Regions from separate parts of the Frateuria sp. GZRR33 genome, predicted to be linked through region 2. Evidence: predicted binding sites of a transcription regulator. Region 2 holds the regulator's gene; the other holds the start of a gene.
What was found. Region 2 encodes FliA, which starts transcription of late flagellar genes. Its sites were predicted from a motif close to TAAAGTTTNNCNNNCNNNGGCCGATAA; they were not measured.

Region 1 (9,106 bases), on a different contig from region 2:
ATCGCGCACCACGCCGGCGAACGGCAGCGGCACCCGGGCCGCCTCCCCCGCGGCGAGCGCGAGGTTGACGTCCTTCAGCCCCAGCGGCAACGCGAAGCCCGGCGGTGCGTAGCGCTCTTCGGCGATCAGCCGTCCGTAGCCCTGGTAGGCCGGCGCGGCGAACAGGGTGTTGGTCATGATCTCCAGGAAGTCGGCCGCGCTGACGCCATGTGCCCGCGTCAGCGCGCTGGCCTCGGCCATGCTTTCGATCGCCGAGGCGAGCATGAAGTTGCCGGCCAGCTTCACCACGTTGGCGCGCTCGGGCGCCTCGCCGACGGGCCACAGCCGGCTGCCCAGCACCTCCAGCAGCGGTCGCACCGATTCGACCAGGTGCGGGTGGCCCGCCACCACGATGTTGAGCTTGGCCGCCGCGGCCATGTCCGGTCGACCGAACACCGGCGCGGCGACGTAGCCCAGCCCGCGCTCCGCGTGCGCCTGGGCCAGCTCGCGTGCCAGCGCCACCGAGATGGTGGCGTGGTTGACGTGCACGGTGCCGCGATCCATCTCGTCCAGCACGCCACCGTCGAGGAACACCTCGCGCACCGCCTGGTCGTTGGCCAGCATGCTGTGCACGACCTGGCCCTGCACCGCCCGCCCGGGCGTGCGCGCGACCTTGGCACCGAGCGAGGCGAGCGGCTCGGTGGGGCCTTCGGAACGGTTCCACACGGTCAACGCGTGGCCTGCGGCGAGCAGGTTGCTGGCCATGGCGCTGCCCATGGCGCCGAGTCCGAGGAAGCCGATGTTCATGGGAAGTTCTCCTGGTGGAGCGGCCGGTTAATGGAACACCGGCGGTGTTGAAGGCATGCAAACGCGACGCGCCGGACCGGCTTCAGCCCACCGGGCGTCTGGCGCCCCGGAACGGTGGGCTCAAGCCCAGCCTGCGGTTCCAGCGCTCACGCCACCTCGCCGGCGGCATGGCCCGATGCCCACGCCCACTGGAAGTTGTAGCCCCCCAGCCAGCCGGTCACGTCGACCACCTCGCCGATGAAGTACAGCCCCGGCACGAGCTTCGATTGCATGGTGCTGGAGGACAGGCCGTCGGTATCCACGCCGCCGAGGGTCACCTCCGCGGTGCGGTAGCCCTCGGTACCGCTGGCGACCAGCGGCCAGTCGTTGATGCGGGTGCCGATCGCGGCCAGCTCCGCCTCGCGGTACTGGCGCATGGGGCGGTTGCCGAAGTCGAGCTCGCACAGGCGCTGGGCGAGCCGTTTCGGCAGCACGTCGCCCAGCACGGTCTTCAGTTCGGCCGCCGGGCGTGCCGCGCGCTGGGCAGGCAGCCAGTCCGCGGCGTCGCGGTCAGGCAGCAGATCCAGCCGCAGCTCCTCGCCCGGGTGCCAGTAGGAGGAAATCTGCAGGATCGATGGCCCACTGACGCCGCGATGGGTGAACAGGAGCCCCGCACGGAACGCCTGCCGGCCGCAGCGCGCCTCGGCCGCCAGCGCCACGCCGGCCAGCTCCGCGTAGCGCTCCTGATGTTTGCCGCTCAACGTCAGCGGCACAAGCCCGGCACGCGTGGGCAACACGGCGTGGCCGAACTGGCGCGCCAGTTCGTAGCCGAAGCCGGTGGCGCCCATGCTCGGAATCGACAGCCCACCGCTGGCCACCACCAGCGCCTGGGCATGCACTTCACCGCGCGCCGTGGCCACACTGAAACCGGCCTCGCCGTGGCGCACGCGTTCCACGGCGCAGCCGGTCTCCACGCGCACGCCGGCGGCCGCGCACTCGTCCAGCAGCATGCGCACGATCTGCTTGGAGGAGTCGTCGCAGAACAACTGGCCGAGCTCCTTCTCGTGGTAGGCGATGCGGTGCTTCTCCACCAGCGCGATGAAGTCGGCCGGCGTGTACCGAGCCAACGCGGACTTCGCAAAGTGCGGGTTGGCCGACAGGTAGTTCGACGGCGTCACGCCCAGGTTGGTGAAATTGCAGCGCCCGCCGCCGGACATCAGGATCTTCTTGCCCGGCTTGTTGGCGTGGTCGAGCACCAGCACGCGCCGGCCGCGCTGGCCGGCGGTGATCGCGCACATGAGGCCGGCGGCACCTGCGCCGATGATGAGGACGTCGGTTTTCATTCAATGGCAGGGAGCGCGCACCGGGCGCTGGCCGCACATTATCGCCGAGCGCTTACACTTTGACGCTTTCCAACCCGATCAGGTGCCCACCATGCCTTCCTTCGACGTCGTCTCCGAAGTGGACAAGCACGAACTCACCAACGCGGTCGACCAGGCCAACCGCGAGCTGGCCAACCGCTTCGACTTCAAGGGTATCGACGCCAGCTACGAGCTGGACGGCTACGTGATCACCCAGCGCGCGCCCAGCGATTTCCAGCTGCAGCAGATGCTCGACATCCTGCGCGGCCGGCTGACCAGCCGGAAGATCGACATCCGCGCACTGGACGTGGCCGAGCCGGAGGTGAACCTGGGCGGTGCGCGGCAGAAGATCACCGTCAAGCAGGGCATCGAGCAGCCGGTGGCCAAGAAGCTGGTGGCCGAGCTGAAGGCGGCCAATCTCAAGGTCGAGGCGCAGATCAACGGCGACAAGCTGCGCGTGACCGGCAAGAAGCGCGACGACCTGCAACTGGCGATCGCCCAGCTGCGCAAGTCCGAGGTCGAGTTGCCGCTGCAGTTCGACAACTTCCGCGACTGAGTGCGACCCTTCTCGCAGCAGTTGCCTGCCTACGCGCCCTGCCCGGCCACGATGTTCACGCTGACCGCCACGATGAACACGTTGAAGAAGAAGGCGATCACGCCGTGCACCAGCACCATCCGGCGCAATTCGCGGCTGGTGACCTGCACGTCGGACACCTGGAAGGTCATCCCGATCACCACGGCGAAATAGGCGAAGTCCCAGTAATCGGGCTCGCCGCCTCCGGGAAAGTCCAGCCCTTTGTGCTGCTCGCCGTAGCCGCCGTAGTAGCCGTGTGCGTAATGCAGCGCGAACAGCGTGTTGAGGAAGCCCCAGCTGAGCATGATGCTCGCGGCCGCCACCACGATGGCGGGCAGCCCGCCGGTCTTGCCCGCCTCCAGTTCGGTGCCCAGCGCCACCAGCACCACGGTCGAGATCGCCACCCCGCTCCACAGGATGCCCCAGCGCCCGGCGTCCTCGCGGCGTGCCTTCTCGCGCATGCTGGTGGGCGTCGCCCGGTGGAACTCGCGCAGTTGCAGGCCGATGAAGGACAGCGCGCCGGCGTCGAAGCCGAGCAGGAACGCCGGCGCCGGATGCATGCCCAGCCCCCACGCCCCGACGGCCACCACCAGCAGCGCCACGCCGCCGAGGAGCAGCGAGGGCCGCGCGCGCAACGCATGGACGAGCCCGTGGCGGCGATGCCGCTTGCCGTTGGGGTGGGAATCGCTCATCGGGCCTCCTGCGACCGCGCGCCGGCGCCAGTGTGGCCGAGGCCGCACGGCGGGCACAACGGCGGGAGCGCCCGATCAGGCCTGCAGATCGGCAAACTCGGGATGCCGGCGCAACCAGGCCGCGGCATAGCCGCAGGCGGGCACGACGGTCCAACCCTGGGCGCGCGCGGCTTCCATCGCGGCCTGGGTCAGCGCCGAGGCGATGCCGCGGCCTTCCACGGCGACCGGCACGCCCGTGTGGGTGATCGTCATCACCTTGCCGGACAGGCGGTAATCCAGTTCGCAATGCTGGCCGTCCACCACGGTTTCGAAGCGCTGGGCCGAGGGATCGTGCCGGATGTCGAAGCTCATGCCGATGCTCGCCGATGGAAAGCCGGAAGCTTACGGCTGGCGCTGGCAAAACGCGCGTGAAGCGGTCGCCGGCGTGCGTTCGCGTGGCCTGCATGGCGCGGCGCCCACACTGCCCCGTCCATCCGAGCCCGAGGGAAACGCCATGAAGAAATCCGCTTCCGCCACCTGGACCGGCGGCCTGAAGGACGGCCAGGGCACCATCTCCACGCAGACCGGCGTGTTGCGCGAGGCACCGTTCGGCTTCGCGTCGCGCTTCGAGGACGGTCCCGGCACCAACCCGGAGGAACTGATCGGCGCCGCGCTGGCCGGCTGTTTCTCGATGGCGCTCTCGCTGGGCCTGGGCAACGCCGGGCTGACGCCGGAGCGGATCGAGACGAGGGCGCAGGTGACGCTGGACAAGCAGGGCGACGGCTTCGCCATCACCACCATCGCGCTGAACTGCCGTGCCCGCGTGCCGGGCAGCGATGCCGACACGTTCCAGCGCATCGCGCAGGAGACCAAGCAGGGTTGCCCGGTGTCCAAGGTGCTGCGCGCCGACATCGCGCTCGACGCCGCGCTGGAAGGCTGACGGCAGAGAAGGCGCAAGTGGCTTGAGCCACCGCGGTCGCACGGGAAGATGGGCCGAGAGCCCGCCGGCGGATCAGGCCAGCAGGCGCCGCCCGACCAGCGCCGGATCGGATGCCATCACCCGGTTGCGGCCAGCGTGCTTGGCCGCGTACAGCGCCGCGTCGGCGCGCTGCAGCAGGGCCCCCACGTCGCTCTCGCCGGGCTCGGTCGCCGCGGCGCCGATCGATACCGTCAGCTGCAGCAGGTGCCCGTCCACCAGCAGTGGCGTGGACTCGACCGTGCCGCGGATGCGCTCGGCCAGCACCAGTGCCTGCTCCAGGCTGGTGTCGGGCGCCAGCACCACGAATTCCTCCCCGCCGATGCGCCCGATCACGTTGCCGGCGCGCAGCGTCGCCCGGATGCTGCGCACCAGCGCCAGCAGCACCTTGTCGCCACCGCCATGGCCGAAGCGGTCGTTGACGCTCTTGAAGTGGTCCGCATCGATCATCAGCACGCCCATCGAGCGCCCCCCGCGATTGGCCTGGGACAGCATCTGGGTCGCGTTCTCGGTCAGCGCCAGGCGGTTCTTCACGCCGGTGAGCGGATCGACCCGCGCCAGCTGGTGCAGCTCGCGCTGCAGCGTCTCGTTGTAGAGCAGCAGGAAGCCGATGCTGAGGAACAACGGCTGCATGCCCGACAGCAACACGTAGATGTAGTTGACGGTGCTGGGCTGGATGATGTCCCCCGGCGGGTTCAGGTCGAACCACAACTGGCCGTTGCGCCAGACCAGCAGCAGCGCCGCGGCGGCGTTCATGACCACCAGCGCCACCCGCGCCCGGGAACTGTGCCGCGGCCCGCCGCGCAGCAGTGCCTGCATGCGTAGCGCGATGTCGGCCAGGATCGCGGCCGAACCCCACAGCACGCGCATGCGGTAGTCCGCCTCGACCACCCCGAACCAGGCCACCCCCAGCCAGCCCACCACGCCGATCGCCAGCGCAGTGCGCCAGCGCAACGATTCACCCAGCAGCATGCGCAGCGCGACCACCGACATGCCCTGCGCCATCAGGTTGAGCGCGTTGCCGCCCAGCACCAGCTGCGCCGGGTGCACCCAGGCTTGCGCCGCCAGCATGCCCCAGGCAGCCGATTCGACCGCCAGTGCCCCGGCGCGCATCTTCAGGCTGGTGCGTGCGGCGCCGGGGCCGCCGTGCGTGCCGGCCCACAGCAGGATGGCCAGCACCAGCGACTGGACGGCACTGATCAGCGACAGCGTTTCGATATGCATGGGCATGCTGGGCTCTCCCCGCGCCCGAACGTGACGATGGCTCCCGCCCTGATATCGCGTGTCCGCGATGGCGCTCCTTGCCCGGTCGTCGCCCGTCGTATCGGCGCTGGCTGGCGCGACTTTAGCGTTGACAGCGCCCCCAGGTCCGCTACTTTCCACGCAAAAAGCCCAAACGGACGCGGAATGGCCACCCTGATCCCGACCCTCAACAGCTGCCTGCCCCGCATGACCGCGGGCGAGAAGCGCTTCGCCCAGCGGCTGGAACAGAAGCTGGAGGACGACTACCTGCTCTGGTACGACGTGCCGGTCGGCCTGAAGCAGCGGCGCCCGGACTTCGTGGTGTTCCACCCGCGCCGCGGGCTGCTGGTGCTGGAGGTGAAGGACTGGAAGGCCGAGACCATCCAGCACGCCGACAGTACGCAGTTCACGCTGGTCACCGAGCGTGGCCTGGTGAAGGAGAACCACCCACTGCTGCAGGCGCGCGCCTATGCACTGGAGATCGGCGTGGTGCTCGAGCGCGACCCGGCGCTGCGCTTCCCGCCGGGGCACCGCCATGCCGGCAAGATCATCATGCCGTGGGCGTGGGGCGTGGTGCTGTCCAACATCAGCCGCAAGCAGTTCGAGGACGGCGGGCTGGAGGCGGTGATCCCGGCGCACCTGGCGATCTGCCGCGACGAGTTCTACGAATCGGTCGAGTCGGAGGATTTCCAGGAGCGGCTGTGGGCGATGTTCCCCTACGCCTTCCCGGTTGCGATGACGCTGCCGCAGATCGATCGCGTGCGCTGGCACCTGTTCCCCGAGCTGCGGGTGGAGGCCGGCAGCGGCCAGTTCGGCCTGTTCGGCCCGACCGACGCGGCGGTGCGGCCGCTGCAGATCCCCGAACTGGTCAAGGTGATGGACGCACAGCAGGAGCAGCTGGCGCGCTCGCTGGGCGACGAGCACCGGATCATTCACGGCGTCGCGGGCTCGGGAAAAACCATGATCCTGGGTTTCCGCGCCATGCAATTGGCGCGGGCGATGAACCGGCCGATCCTCGTGCTCTGCTACAACAAGACGCTCGCCGCGCGGCTGGAACAACTGATCGGCGAGCGCGGGCTGGCCGAGAAAGTGCAGGTCTACAACTTCCACAAGTGGTGCCACAAGATGCTCACGGCCTACCACGTGGAATTGCCGCCGAAGGGCGCGGACGGGTTCTTCGCGCAGATGGTCGAGCGGGTGATCGCCGGCGTCGACAAGGGCCAGATCCCGCGCTTCCAGTACGGCGCGGTGCTGGTCGACGAAGGCCACGACTTCGAGCCGGACTGGTACAAGCTGATCGTGCAGATGATCGACCCGGCGACCAATTCGCTGCTGGTGCTCTATGACGACGCGCAGAACATCTACGGCAAGGCCGACCGGCGCAAGGTGAGCTGGAAGAGCCTGGGCATCCAGGCGCAGGGCCGCACCACCATCCTCAAGCTCAACTACCGCAACACGCTGGAGATCCTGGCGGTGGCGCGTGGCTTTGCCAACGAACTGCTCATCGAGCGTGACGACGACGGCGACGGCGTGCCGCTGGTGGCCCCGGAGAGCGCCGGCCGCCGCGGCCCGGTGCCGGAGCTGATCCGCGTGGAGACCGCGCCGGCCCAGCTCACGGTGCTGATCGCGCAGTTGCGTGACGAACAGGCGCACGGCCGGCCGTGGTCGGAGATGGCGGTGATCTTCCGCAACCAGTGGGAGGGCGAGAAGCTTGCCGAGGCGCTGGAACGCGAGGGGATTCCCGCGCGGCTGGCCGAGGGCCGCGGCAAGGGCGCGCTGTTCGCCGTCGGTGACACGGTGAAGCTGGTCACGATGCATTCGAGCAAGGGGCTGGAGTTCCCGTTCGTGATCATCCCGGGCCTGGGGTCGTTGCCCAAGGAAGGCAAGGACGAGGCCGAGGAGGCGCGCCTGCTCTACGTGGCGATGACGCGCGCCACCGAGCGGCTGGTGCTGATCCACCACGACGACTCGGTGTTCAGCAAGCGCATCCGCGACGCGATCAACCAGGTGCAGGACCAGTTGGTCGCCCTGCCGGCCTGAGGATCGCGCTCCGGTCGCCCCCATCCGCCCTTCGGGCACCTTCCCCCGTGAACGGGGGAAGGATCGAACATGCGACCAACGTCGCACGCGGAGCCACCTGAGTAAGCCTTCCCCCGTTGAACGGGGGAAGGTGCCGACAGGCGGATGGGGGAAGCCTTGCCCCGGCCCCCCATGCCTTTGGGCACACCCCTCAAGCCCCACCACCCGCTAGGCTGGCCGTTTCCGCAACAAGGGGAATCACCGTGCGCAAGACTCTCCAGGCCACCCTGCTGGCCGCCTCGCTGCTGGCCGGCCTCGCCGCCCCCGCCGTCGCCGCCGACAAGCCCGCCGCCGAGGCCAGCCAAGGCGACTTCCACCTGCCGCCCTTCCCCGCCGACGCGCACACCCGGCAGACCGCGCAGATCGACGGCCGCACGCTCAAGTACACCGTCACCGTCGGCTCGCTGCCGGTACGCGACGAAAAGGGCAATACGGTCGCCGAGGTGGTCTACACCGCCTATACCATGGGTGGCGGCGATCGCCCGGTGACCTTCGCGCTCAACGGCGGGCCCGGTGCCTCCTCGGTCTACCTCAACCTGGGCGCGATCGGGCCCAAGCGCGTGGACTTCGGCGTCGAGGGCGACAACCCGTCCGATCCGGCGACCCTGCACGACAACCCCGGCAGCTGGCTGCCCTTCACCGATCTGGTGTTCATCGACCCGGTCGGCACCGGCTTCAGCCGCGCGCTGGTGGACGACAAGAAGGCCACCGAGCTGTTCTACAGCACCGACAACGACATCAAGTACCTCTCGCGCATCGTCTACGACTGGCTGGTCAGGAACGGCCGCCTGCAGTCGCCCAAGTACCTGGTCGGCGAGAGCTACGGCGGCTTCCGTGGCCCGCGCATCACCGACTACCTGCAGACCCAGCTGGGCGTGGCGATGAAGGGCGTGGTGCTGGTCTCGCCCTACCTGGACCCGGCCGCCTCCAACGACGAGAACGTCTCGCCGCTGCCGTGGATGCTGACCCTGCCCTCGATCGCCGCGGCGCACCTGGAGCGCGAGCACAAGTTCACCCCCGAAGCGATGGCGCAGGTCGTCGAGTACACCCGTGGCGAATACGCCACCGACCTGATGCGCGGCCGCTCCGACCCGCAGGCAACCGAGCGGGTGATCAGGAAGGTCACCGAGCTGACCGGCCTGGACCCGCTGTTCGTGCGCCGCTCCGGCGGACGCATCGAGACGCAGGCCTACCTGCGCGAGGTGTACCGCGCCGAAGGCAAGCTGGGCAGCCGCTACGACTCCAACGTCACCGCCTGGGACCCGTTCCCGTACGCGCCGCGCCAGCGCACCGGCGACCCGATCCTCAACGGCATCATCGCGCCAACCACCACCGCGATGGTCGACTTCGTCACCCGGACCGTGGGCTGGAAATATTCGGGGCGCTACAACGCGCTGAGCTACGACGTGAACCGCCTCTGGCACGAGGACGACGACGC
Region 2 (9,106 bases):
CGGCCACCGGCGGCGGAGCCGGTGCGGGCACCGCGGCGCCGGGCATCAACCGCTTGAGCAGCGCCGGCGGCGGCATCGCCATGGAGGCGCCGCTGCGCAACGCATCCATCATCGCGTTGAGCAGGTCGAGTGCTTCGAGCAGCGCATCCATCCGCGCCGAGTCCAGCACCAGCGCGCCGTTGCGGGCGACGTTGAGCAGGTCCTCGGCGTGGTGGCACAGCTGCACCATCGGATCGATGGCGAGGAAGCCCGCGCCACCCTTGACCGTGTGGAACGCGCGGAACACCGCGTTGAGCAACTCGGCGTCGCGGGGGTTGGCCTCCAGCTCGACCAGTTCTTCCGACAGGCGCTCGACCAGCTCCCCGGCCTCGACCAGGAAATCGTCGCGCAGTTCGGCGTCGAGCGAGGGGTCCATGCTCAGAACCCGAATTCGCTGAGCAGGCGGTCCGCCTCGTCCTGTCCGGAGATCTTCTCCACCACCGGCGGCGGTTCGCGACCGGAGAGCGCGCCGGTCAGGCGAACCAGTTCCAGCAGCGACGCCTCGACCGACTCGATGAAGTTGACCACCTTCTTGATGCGCTGGCCGGACAGGTCCTGCCAGGACTGCGCCATGACCATGTCGTTGAGGCCGTCGCGGCAGTTGCCGGCGAACGCGTTGGCCTGGCGGGCCAGGTCGGCGACCGGGTCGCACGGCGCGGCCGAAGCGAGCACCTGTTCGGCGCTCTGCGCCAGCGCGTCCGCTTCGGGGCTCATGCGCTCGGCGAAGTCGATGCTGCGATGGGCCGCCTGCGCGCTCATCTCCAGCACGTCGTTCAGGTGCTTGCGCACGTCGGCGACCTTGCCCGGCACGCCTTCCTGCGCCAGGTCGTTGCCGAGCCGGCTGACCGCGCCATGCAGGTCGCGCGCGAGCAGGCCCAGCGCACGGAACAGGTGCTGCTCGCGCTGGCGCACCAGCGCGTCGAGCGCCTGCTCGAAGGCGGCGCCGTCCTGGCTGTTGAGCAGGTCCTGCAGCTCGACCGGCAGCGCGCTCTCGTCGAAGGTGGAGAGGACGGCGCTCATGCGCTGGCCCCCGCGGCGGCGAGGCGCTCGAAGATCTTGGTGAGCTTCTCCTTGAGCGTGACCGCGTTGAACGGCTTGACGATGTAGCCGTTCACGCCCGCCTGGGCGGCGGCGATGATCTGGTCGCGGTTGTTCTCCGCGGTGACCATCAGCACCGGCAGGCCCTTGAGCGAGGGCTCGGCGCGGATCGCGCGCAGCAGGTCGATGCCGGTCATGTTGGGCATGTTCCAGTCGGTCACGACCATGTCGAACGGCTGGCTTTTCAGCATGGTCATCGCATTGTTGCCGTCGTCGGCTTCCTGGATCAGCGTGTTGGTGAAGCCCAGCTCCACCAGCAGGTTCCTGACGATGCGCCGCATGGTGGAGAAGTCGTCCACCACGAGGATTTTCATGTTCTTGTCCATTTTTTCCTCTGGAAAAAGGGGAATGGGGAATCGTTAATGGTCAATCGTCAGCGGGGCGAGGAGCGATCGGGTTGGGCACGGCGGCTTTTGCCTTTGCGATTGCCCATTTCCGATTCCCCATTCCCATCCCGCCAATCGCCCAGGCGCGCGCGCAACCGCACGATCGCCTGGCCATGGATCTGGCACACGCGCGACTCGGTCACGCCCAGCACGGCGCCGATTTCCTTCAGGTTCAATTCCTGCTCGTAGTACAGCGACATGACCAGTTGCTCGCGCTCGGGCAGGCCGGAGATGCCGTCGATCAGCGCCTGGCGCAGGCCTTCCTGTTCGATGCTCTCGGCCGGACCCAGGTTGCCCTGGTCGACCACGTCGAAGGCCGGCGCACCGTCGCCGTCGTCGGGCGCGGTCAGGCTGAGCAGGCGCGCGCTGGCGGCATCGGCGAGGATCTGGTGGTACTCCTCCGCGCTCACGCCCAGCCGCTTGATCACCTCGGCGTCCTCGGCGTCGGCGCCGGTCTCGATCTCGATCTGGCGCACCACCTCGGCCACTTCGCGCACCTTGCGATGCACCGAGCGCGGGGTCCAGTCGGTCTTGCGCAGCTCGTCCAGCATGGCGCCGCGGATGCGGATGCCGGCGTAGGTCTCGAAGCTCGCCGAGCGATCGGTCGCGTAGTGCCGCGCGGCCTCGAGCAGGCCGATCATGCCCGACTGGATCAGGTCGCCCACGTCCACGCTCGGCGGCAGGCGGCCCATCAGGTGATAGGCAATACGCCGCACCAGTGGCGCGTGCTGGCGCACCAACTCGTCTGCACTCTGTTTTTGCAGCTGGAGATATTCCGATGCCACGCTCATGTCACCACCCCGACGCCGTCACGGCCTGGCCACCGAAAAACGCGATGCGGTCCAGGCCCGCGCGCGCGGGTTCCTCCCAGTTATCGACCGCACCCGCCAATTGCTTGAATGCCTGCGACGAACGCGCCGCCGGCCACAGGTCCACCACCGCGCTCTGCCGGCGGATGGCCTGCTTGAGCCGCTCGTCCTGCGGCACGAAGCCGAAGAAATCCAGCACCACGTCCAGGAAGCGGTCGCTGACCTTGGCCAGCTTCTGGTGCAGCGCCCGGGCCTCGCCCAGGTTGCGCACCAGGTTGGCGACGAAGCGGAAGCGACGCACCCCGAAGTCGCGCGAAAGCACCTTGATCAGCGCGTAGGCGTCGGTGAGCGAAGCCGGTTCGTCGCAGACCACCAGCACCACGTCGTCGGTCGCGGCGGCGAACATCGCCACGTTGTCGGACAGGCCCGCGGCGGTGTCGACCAGCAGGTAGTCCGGCGGCCTGGGCAGCTCGTCGAACGCGCGGATCACCGCGGCATGCTCGCCGTTGCCCAGTTGCGCCAGGCGCCGCGCGCCGGATCCGCCGGGAATGACCTTCAGCCCGTGCGGCCCCTCCAGCACCAGCTCCTCGAGCGTGGCGGTACCGTCGAGCAGGTGGCCCAGGTGGCGCGAGGGCGCCAGGCCGAGCAGCACGTCGACGTTGGCCAGGCCCATGTCGGCGTCGAGCAACATCACGTCACGGCCGGCCATCGCCAGGCTCATGCCGAGGTTGACCGCCACGGTGGTCTTGCCGACGCCACCCTTGCCGCCGGCCACCGCGATCGCGCGGCAGCGGCGGCGCGGTGCGCCGGCGTTGGCCGCCTGGTGCGGCCGGTGCGGTGCGGGCGGCGCGCTGTCGCGCTCGCCCGTGATCGCGTTGAACATGTCTTTCAAGCCCCACGCCTGGTTCATTGCAAGGATTCCGCTCATGCCTGGGCCACCATCGTCCCGAAGCGCTCGGCCAGCACCGCCTCGTCGGCGGCCGGCGTGTTGCCCTTGAGCGCCTGCGCGGCGCGGCATACCAGCAGGCGTGCGTCGGCGGCGGCGATGTCCTCGGGCACGCGCTGGCCGTCGGTGGTGTAGTCCAGCGCCAGCCGGTGGCGGATCAGCACCGACAGTGCGCCGCCGAGGCTGGGCGCCTCGTCGAGTTTGGTCAGGATCGCCGCGTGCGGCTTGACCGGCAGGTACGCACGCACGGCGTCGTCCAGCGACTGCGCCTGCGCGTTGGCGGCCAGCACCAGGCAGGCGCGCAGCTCGCCGGCCTCGCGCAGCGCGTCGAGTTGTTCGGCCAGCCGCGGGTCGTTGCCGGCCAGGCCGGCGGTGTCGACCAGCACGGTGTGGCAGCCCTTCAGCAGTTCCAGCACCTGGCGCAGGCTCTGCGCGTCGTAGGCCGGATACACCCGCACGCCGAGCAGGCGACCGTAGTGCTCCAGCTGCGCGGCGGCGCCGATGCGGTAATGGTCGGTACTGACCAGCGCGACCTGCGAGGCGCCATGGCGCACCACCGCGCGGGCGGCCAGCTTCGCCAGCGTGGTGGTCTTGCCCACGCCGGTCGGGCCGACCAGCGCGGTAACGCCGGCCTCATCCGAGCGGCCGCGGCCGCTGACGGCGATGCCACGGCTCAACATGCCCAGCGGCAGGTAGCGCGCCTGTTCGGGCGTCATCTGCGGCGGCAGCTCGTCGGCCAGCGCGCGGGCGACGTCGGCGTCGATGCCGAGCCGGGTCAGCTCGCGCAGCACGCGGGTGTGCATCGGCTGGCGGCGTTCCATGTCGTTCCAGGCCAGGCTGGAGAGCTGCATCTCGAGCATCTCGCGCAGGCTGGACAGCTCGGCGCGCATGCGCACGGTGTCCTGCGCGGCGCGCTCGATAAGCGGGTGGACGACCGGCTCGGCCGGGATCTCCGGTGCTTGCTGCGGCTGCGGCGCCTGCGCCCTGGCCTGGACCAGGCCCTCGGCCTGGGCGCCGGTCGCGGCGCGCGGCGCGCGAGGTTCGGGCCGTGCCGTCTTGTGTGCTTCCCCGGACGCGACCGCCTGCGCGGGCCGCGGGGCAGCCTCGGCGGGCGACGGACGAGTGGCGGGCGCCAGCGTTTCGACGCGGGCCTCGCCCACCGGGGGCGGGGGCGGCGGCGGATTCGCCGCGGCGGCACGCGGCGGCAACGCCGGCGGCTCCACGGCCGGCGCAGGCGCCGCGCCATGGCGCGCGGCCTCGCGCACCAGCGCCTCGTCGTAATCGACGGCGGCAATGATCTCGATGCCCTCGTCAATCCTGCGCGTGGACAGGATCACCGCATCCGGGCCCTGCTCCTCGCGCACTTCGCGCATCGCCTGGCGCATGTCCGGCGCTACGAAACGTTTGATCTTCATTGCTTGCTCCGCAAGCGGGAATGGGGAATGGTCAATGGGGAATGGTTGAAGCGGTTCGCGCCAACCCATGGCGTGCGCGCTTTTGCGATTCCCGATTTGCTATTCACGATTCCCGGCTCCTCAACGTCCCAGCGCCTGGACCAGCCGCACCCTGCGGTTGTCCGGCACCTCGTTGTAAGCCAGTACGTGCAGGTTCTGTGCCACGTGGCGGGTGAAGCGGGCGAGCCACGGACGAAGCTGCGGCGCGACCAGCAGCACGGCCGCTTCGCCGCTCATTTCCTGGCGCCGCGCGGCGTCGGCGACGCTCTGCTGCAGGCGGTCGGCCAGGCCCGGTTCCACCGCCGCGCCGGCCACGCCGCCGCCGGAGAGCGAATTCATGAGGATCTGCTCGAGTTCCGGCGCCAGCGTGATGACCGGCACCTCGGTACCCAGGCCGGTGATCTCCTGCACGATCTGGCGGCCCAGCGCGACGCGCACGGCGGCGGTGAGCATGCCGGGATCCTGACTCTGGCCCGCGTGCTCCGCCAAGGTTTCGACGATCGTGCGCATGTTGCGAATCGGCACGCGCTCGGCCAGCAGGTTCTGCAGCACCTTGACCACCACGCCCAGCGCCATGCGCTTGGGCACCAGGTCCTCGACCAGCTTGGGCGCGGTCTGCGCCAGGCGGTCGAGCAGTTGCTGCACGTCCTGGTGGCTGATCAGTTCGTGCGCGTGGGTTTGCAGGATGTGCGACAGGTGCGTGGCCACCACGGTGGCCGGATCGACCACGGTGTAGCCCAGGCTCTGCGCCATCTCGCGCTGGCCCTGCTCTATCCATACGGCTTCCAGGCCAAACGCCGGGTCCTTGGTCTGGATGCCCTGCAGCGGCCCGTGCACGCGACCGGGATTGATCGCCAGCAGCCGCTCGTTGTGCACCTCGGCCTCGCCCATCGGCACGCCCATCAGGGTGACGCGGTAGGTATTGGGTCCCAGGTCCAGGTTGTCGCGGATGTGCACTGCCGGGACGAGGAAGCCGAATTCCTGCGACAGCTTGCGTCGGACGGACTTGATCCGGCCCATCAGCTCGCCGCCCTGGTGCGTGTCCACCAGCGGGATCAGCCGGTAGCCGACCTCCAGCCCCAGCGGATCGACGCTGGCCACGTCGTCCCAGTTGAGTTCCATGCGCTCGGCCGGGACGGCGGGCGTCGCGGCCGGCTCGGCGACCGCCTCGGCGAGCTTCTCCTTCGTCTCGCGCTCACGCTTGATCATCAGGTACGCCGCGCCGCCGCAGCAGCCGCCGAGCAGCAGGAAGGCGAGGTTCGGCATGCCCGGGATCAGGCCCATCACGCCCAGCACCGCGCCGGCCACCGCCAGCGCGCGCGGCTGGCCGAACACCTGGCCGATCACCTGCTTGCCCATGTCCTGCGACTTGGACACGCGGGTGACGATCACCGCCGTGGCGATCGAGAGCATCAGCGCGGGCACCTGCGCGACCAGGCCGTCGCCGATGGTGAGCAGGGTGTAGGTCTTGGCCGATTCGCCGGCGCCCAGGCCGTGCTGGAACATGCCGACGAAGAAGCCGCCAATGATGTTGATGAACAGGATCAGGATGCCGGCCGTGGCGTCGCCGCGGACGAACTTCGAGGCACCGTCCATCGAGCCGTAGAAGTCCGCTTCCTCGCGCACTTCCTGGCGGCGCTCGCGCGCCTGCTCCTGGGTCAAGAGGCCCGCGTTGAGATCGGCGTCGATCGCCATCTGCTTGCCGGGCATCGCGTCCAGGGTGAAGCGGGCGGTCACTTCCGACACGCGGGTGGCGCCCTTGGTGACCACCACGAAGTTGATGATGGTGAGGATCGCGAACACCACCAGGCCGACGGCGAAGTTGCCGCCGATCACGAACTCGCCGAACGCCTCGATCACCTTGCCGGCCGCCCCCGGACCGTCGTGGCCATGCAGCAGCACCACGCGGGTCGAGGCGATGTTCAGGGCGAGACGTAAAAGAGTCGCCATCAGCACGACCGTCGGAAAAGCGGCGAATTCCAGCGGCCGCATCACGTAGATCACCGCCAACAAAATGACGAGCGACAGCGCGATGTTGAAGCTGAACAGCATGTCCAGCAGGAACGGCGGCATCGGCAGCATGACCATCGCCAGCATCGCCAGCATGACCACCGGCGCGCCGACGCCGCGGCGTCCGAGCTGCTTGAGAGATTCCATTGCGCCAGCGGCGGCCATGCGTCGTTCCCCTTAGATCTTGTAAGGGCCCATCAGGTCAGGATCGACCTCGGGCCTGGGCGCCGGCGGCGGCTCGTCGCCGCGTGCCGTCGCCTGCTTCAACTGGTAGACGTAGGCCAGCACCTGCGCCACCGCCACGTACAGCGAGACCGGGATTTCCCGGCCCAGCGAGGTGGTGGCATACAAGGCGCGTGCCAGCGGCGGCGCCTCGACCATCGGGATGCGGTGGCCGCTGGCCACCAGGCGGATCTGCTGGGCGAGCACATCCACGCCCTTGGCGATCACGCGCGGCGCGCCAGTGCCGTTTTCGTCGTACTTGAGCGCGATGGCGAAGTGGGTCGGGTTGGTGACGATCACGTCGGCCTTGGGCAGCTCCTGCATCATCCGGCGGCGCGACATCTCGAACTGCACCTGGCGGATGCGGCCCTTCAGTTCCGGGTTGCCCTCGGTCTCCTTCGACTCGTCCTTGAGCTCCTGGCGCGTCATGCGCAGGCGCTTGGCGTGGTCGAACTTCTGGTAAAGCGCGTCCGCGCCGCCGATCAGCAGGAGCAAGGCCCCGAACAGCAGCGCCGAGCGACCCAGCAACGACATCGCGCGGGCCACGCCCAGGGCCACGTCCGCACGGCCCAGCGCCTGCAGCTCGTCCACCGAGTGCTTGAGCAGCAGCGCCAGCGCGCCGCCGATGAAGAGCAGCTTGACCAGCGACTTCACCAGCTCGACCAGCCCGCGCATGGAAACCAGCCGGCCCAGGCCGGCGACCGGGTTGAGCCGGTCGAACTTCGGCTGCAGCGCCTGCCCGCTGAAGTGGATGCCGCCCAGGAGCACCGGTCCGGTCAGCGCCGCAAGGATCGTCGCCAGCGCCACCGGCATCAGCAGCATCATCGCCTCGCGCACCGCCATGCCGAGTACGCGTGCGGGCAGCGCATCGGAGAACAGGGCCTCGCGGCTGTAGGAGAGGCCGAGGCCGTAGATGGTGCGCGCGTGTGCCATCGCGCCTTCGCTACCGGAGAGCAACGCTGCCACGCCGGCCAGCACCACCAGGGCGCCGGAAAGGTCCCGTGATCGGGGTACGTCGCCTTTTTCGCGGGCCTCTTTGAGCCGTTTTTCCGATGGTTGTTCTGTGCGTTCCTGGTCGTCGTTCTCGGCCATGACATCAGCCTCCGACCAGTTCGTGCATCAGCGACCAGGCGCTGTCCTGCAGCGTTTCGAACGCACCCGGGAGCGCGCGCAAACCCATCCACAGCGCGATCGACCCCAGGCACAGGGTGATCGGGAAGCCGACCGCGAACAGGTTCATCGAAGGCGCTGCGCGACTGATCGCGGCAAAACCGATGTTCACCACCAAAAGCGCGGTGACCGCCGGCAGCGCGACGCGCACCGCGCCGGCGAAAAGATGCGTGCCGAACAGCACCACCGCGTGCAGCCCTTCGGCATTGATCGCGACGGGGCCTGGCGGCAGCGTCTGGAAGCTGTCGGCCAGCAGCTGGATCAGCCGCAGGTGGCCGTTGAGCGCCAGGAACAGCAAGGTCACCAGGACCATGTAGAACTGGCTGAGCACCGGCGTACTGCCGCCGCCGCCCGGATTGACCACTTCGGCGAAGCCCAGGCTCATGCCCTGCCCTACCAGCTCGCCGCCAAACGCCACCGCCTCGAACACCAGCTTGAGCACGAAGCCGACCGAGGCGCCGACCAGGATCTGGCTGACCATCGTCGCCAGGCCCGCGGCGCTCAACGGATCGACCGCCGCCGGTGCGAGCGGCGCCAGCACCAGCGTCAGCATCACCACCAAGCCGACGCGGATGCGCGCGGGGATCACGCCAGAGCCCAGCACGGGTGCGATCAGGCACAGGCCGCCGACGCGGCCCAGCGCCCACAGCAGGCCGCCCAGCCAGTTCTCCAGCTGGGCCAGATCCACCGTGGTCATTTCACCGCCCCGGGCAGCCCCTCGATCAATTGCCGCGTGAACTGCACCAGCGTGCGCAGCATCCACGGGCCGGTAATCAGCGCGACCACCGCCATGGCGATCAGCTTGGGGATGAACGAGAGGGTCATCTCGTTGATCTGCGTGGCCGCCTGGATCACGCCTACCAGCAGGCCCACGGCGAGCGCGGTGAGCAGCAGCGGCGCGGCGACCAGAATCGCCACGTAGAGCGCGTGCTGGCCGAATTCGATGACGGATTCAGGGGTCATGGGCGGGAA

Region 1: ACFWZU_RS01805 (GGDEF domain-containing protein) is a predicted target of FliA. The motif match lies at 5,669-5,695, and genes of this name have one in related genera.

What each region holds. Positions count from the first base shown of each region.
Region 1 is NZ_JBHZGK010000001.1:395,082-404,187, reverse strand. Features, by position in the region: gene ACFWZU_RS01835 (NAD(P)-dependent oxidoreductase) at 1-786, opposite strand, end outside; gene ACFWZU_RS01830 (NAD(P)/FAD-dependent oxidoreductase) at 933-2,108, opposite strand; gene ACFWZU_RS01825 (YajQ family cyclic di-GMP-binding protein) at 2,200-2,682, shown strand; gene ACFWZU_RS01820 (DUF1345 domain-containing protein) at 2,712-3,392, opposite strand; gene ACFWZU_RS01815 (GNAT family N-acetyltransferase) at 3,468-3,743, opposite strand; gene ACFWZU_RS01810 (OsmC family protein) at 3,886-4,311, shown strand; gene ACFWZU_RS01805 (GGDEF domain-containing protein) at 4,384-5,577, opposite strand; gene ACFWZU_RS01800 (3'-5' exonuclease) at 5,755-7,629, shown strand; gene ACFWZU_RS01795 (S10 family peptidase) at 7,872-9,106, shown strand, end outside.
Region 2 is NZ_JBHZGK010000002.1:372,363-381,468, reverse strand. Features, by position in the region: gene ACFWZU_RS04140 (chemotaxis protein CheA) at 1-415, opposite strand, end outside; gene ACFWZU_RS04135 (protein phosphatase CheZ) at 418-1,059, opposite strand; gene ACFWZU_RS04130 (chemotaxis response regulator CheY) at 1,056-1,463, opposite strand; gene ACFWZU_RS04125 (RNA polymerase sigma factor FliA) at 1,511-2,314, opposite strand; gene ACFWZU_RS04120 (MinD/ParA family protein) at 2,316-3,260, opposite strand; gene flhF (flagellar biosynthesis protein FlhF) at 3,257-4,693, opposite strand; gene flhA (flagellar biosynthesis protein FlhA) at 4,814-6,907, opposite strand; gene flhB (flagellar biosynthesis protein FlhB) at 6,920-8,056, opposite strand; gene fliR (flagellar biosynthetic protein FliR) at 8,061-8,831, opposite strand; gene fliQ (flagellar biosynthesis protein FliQ) at 8,828-9,097, opposite strand.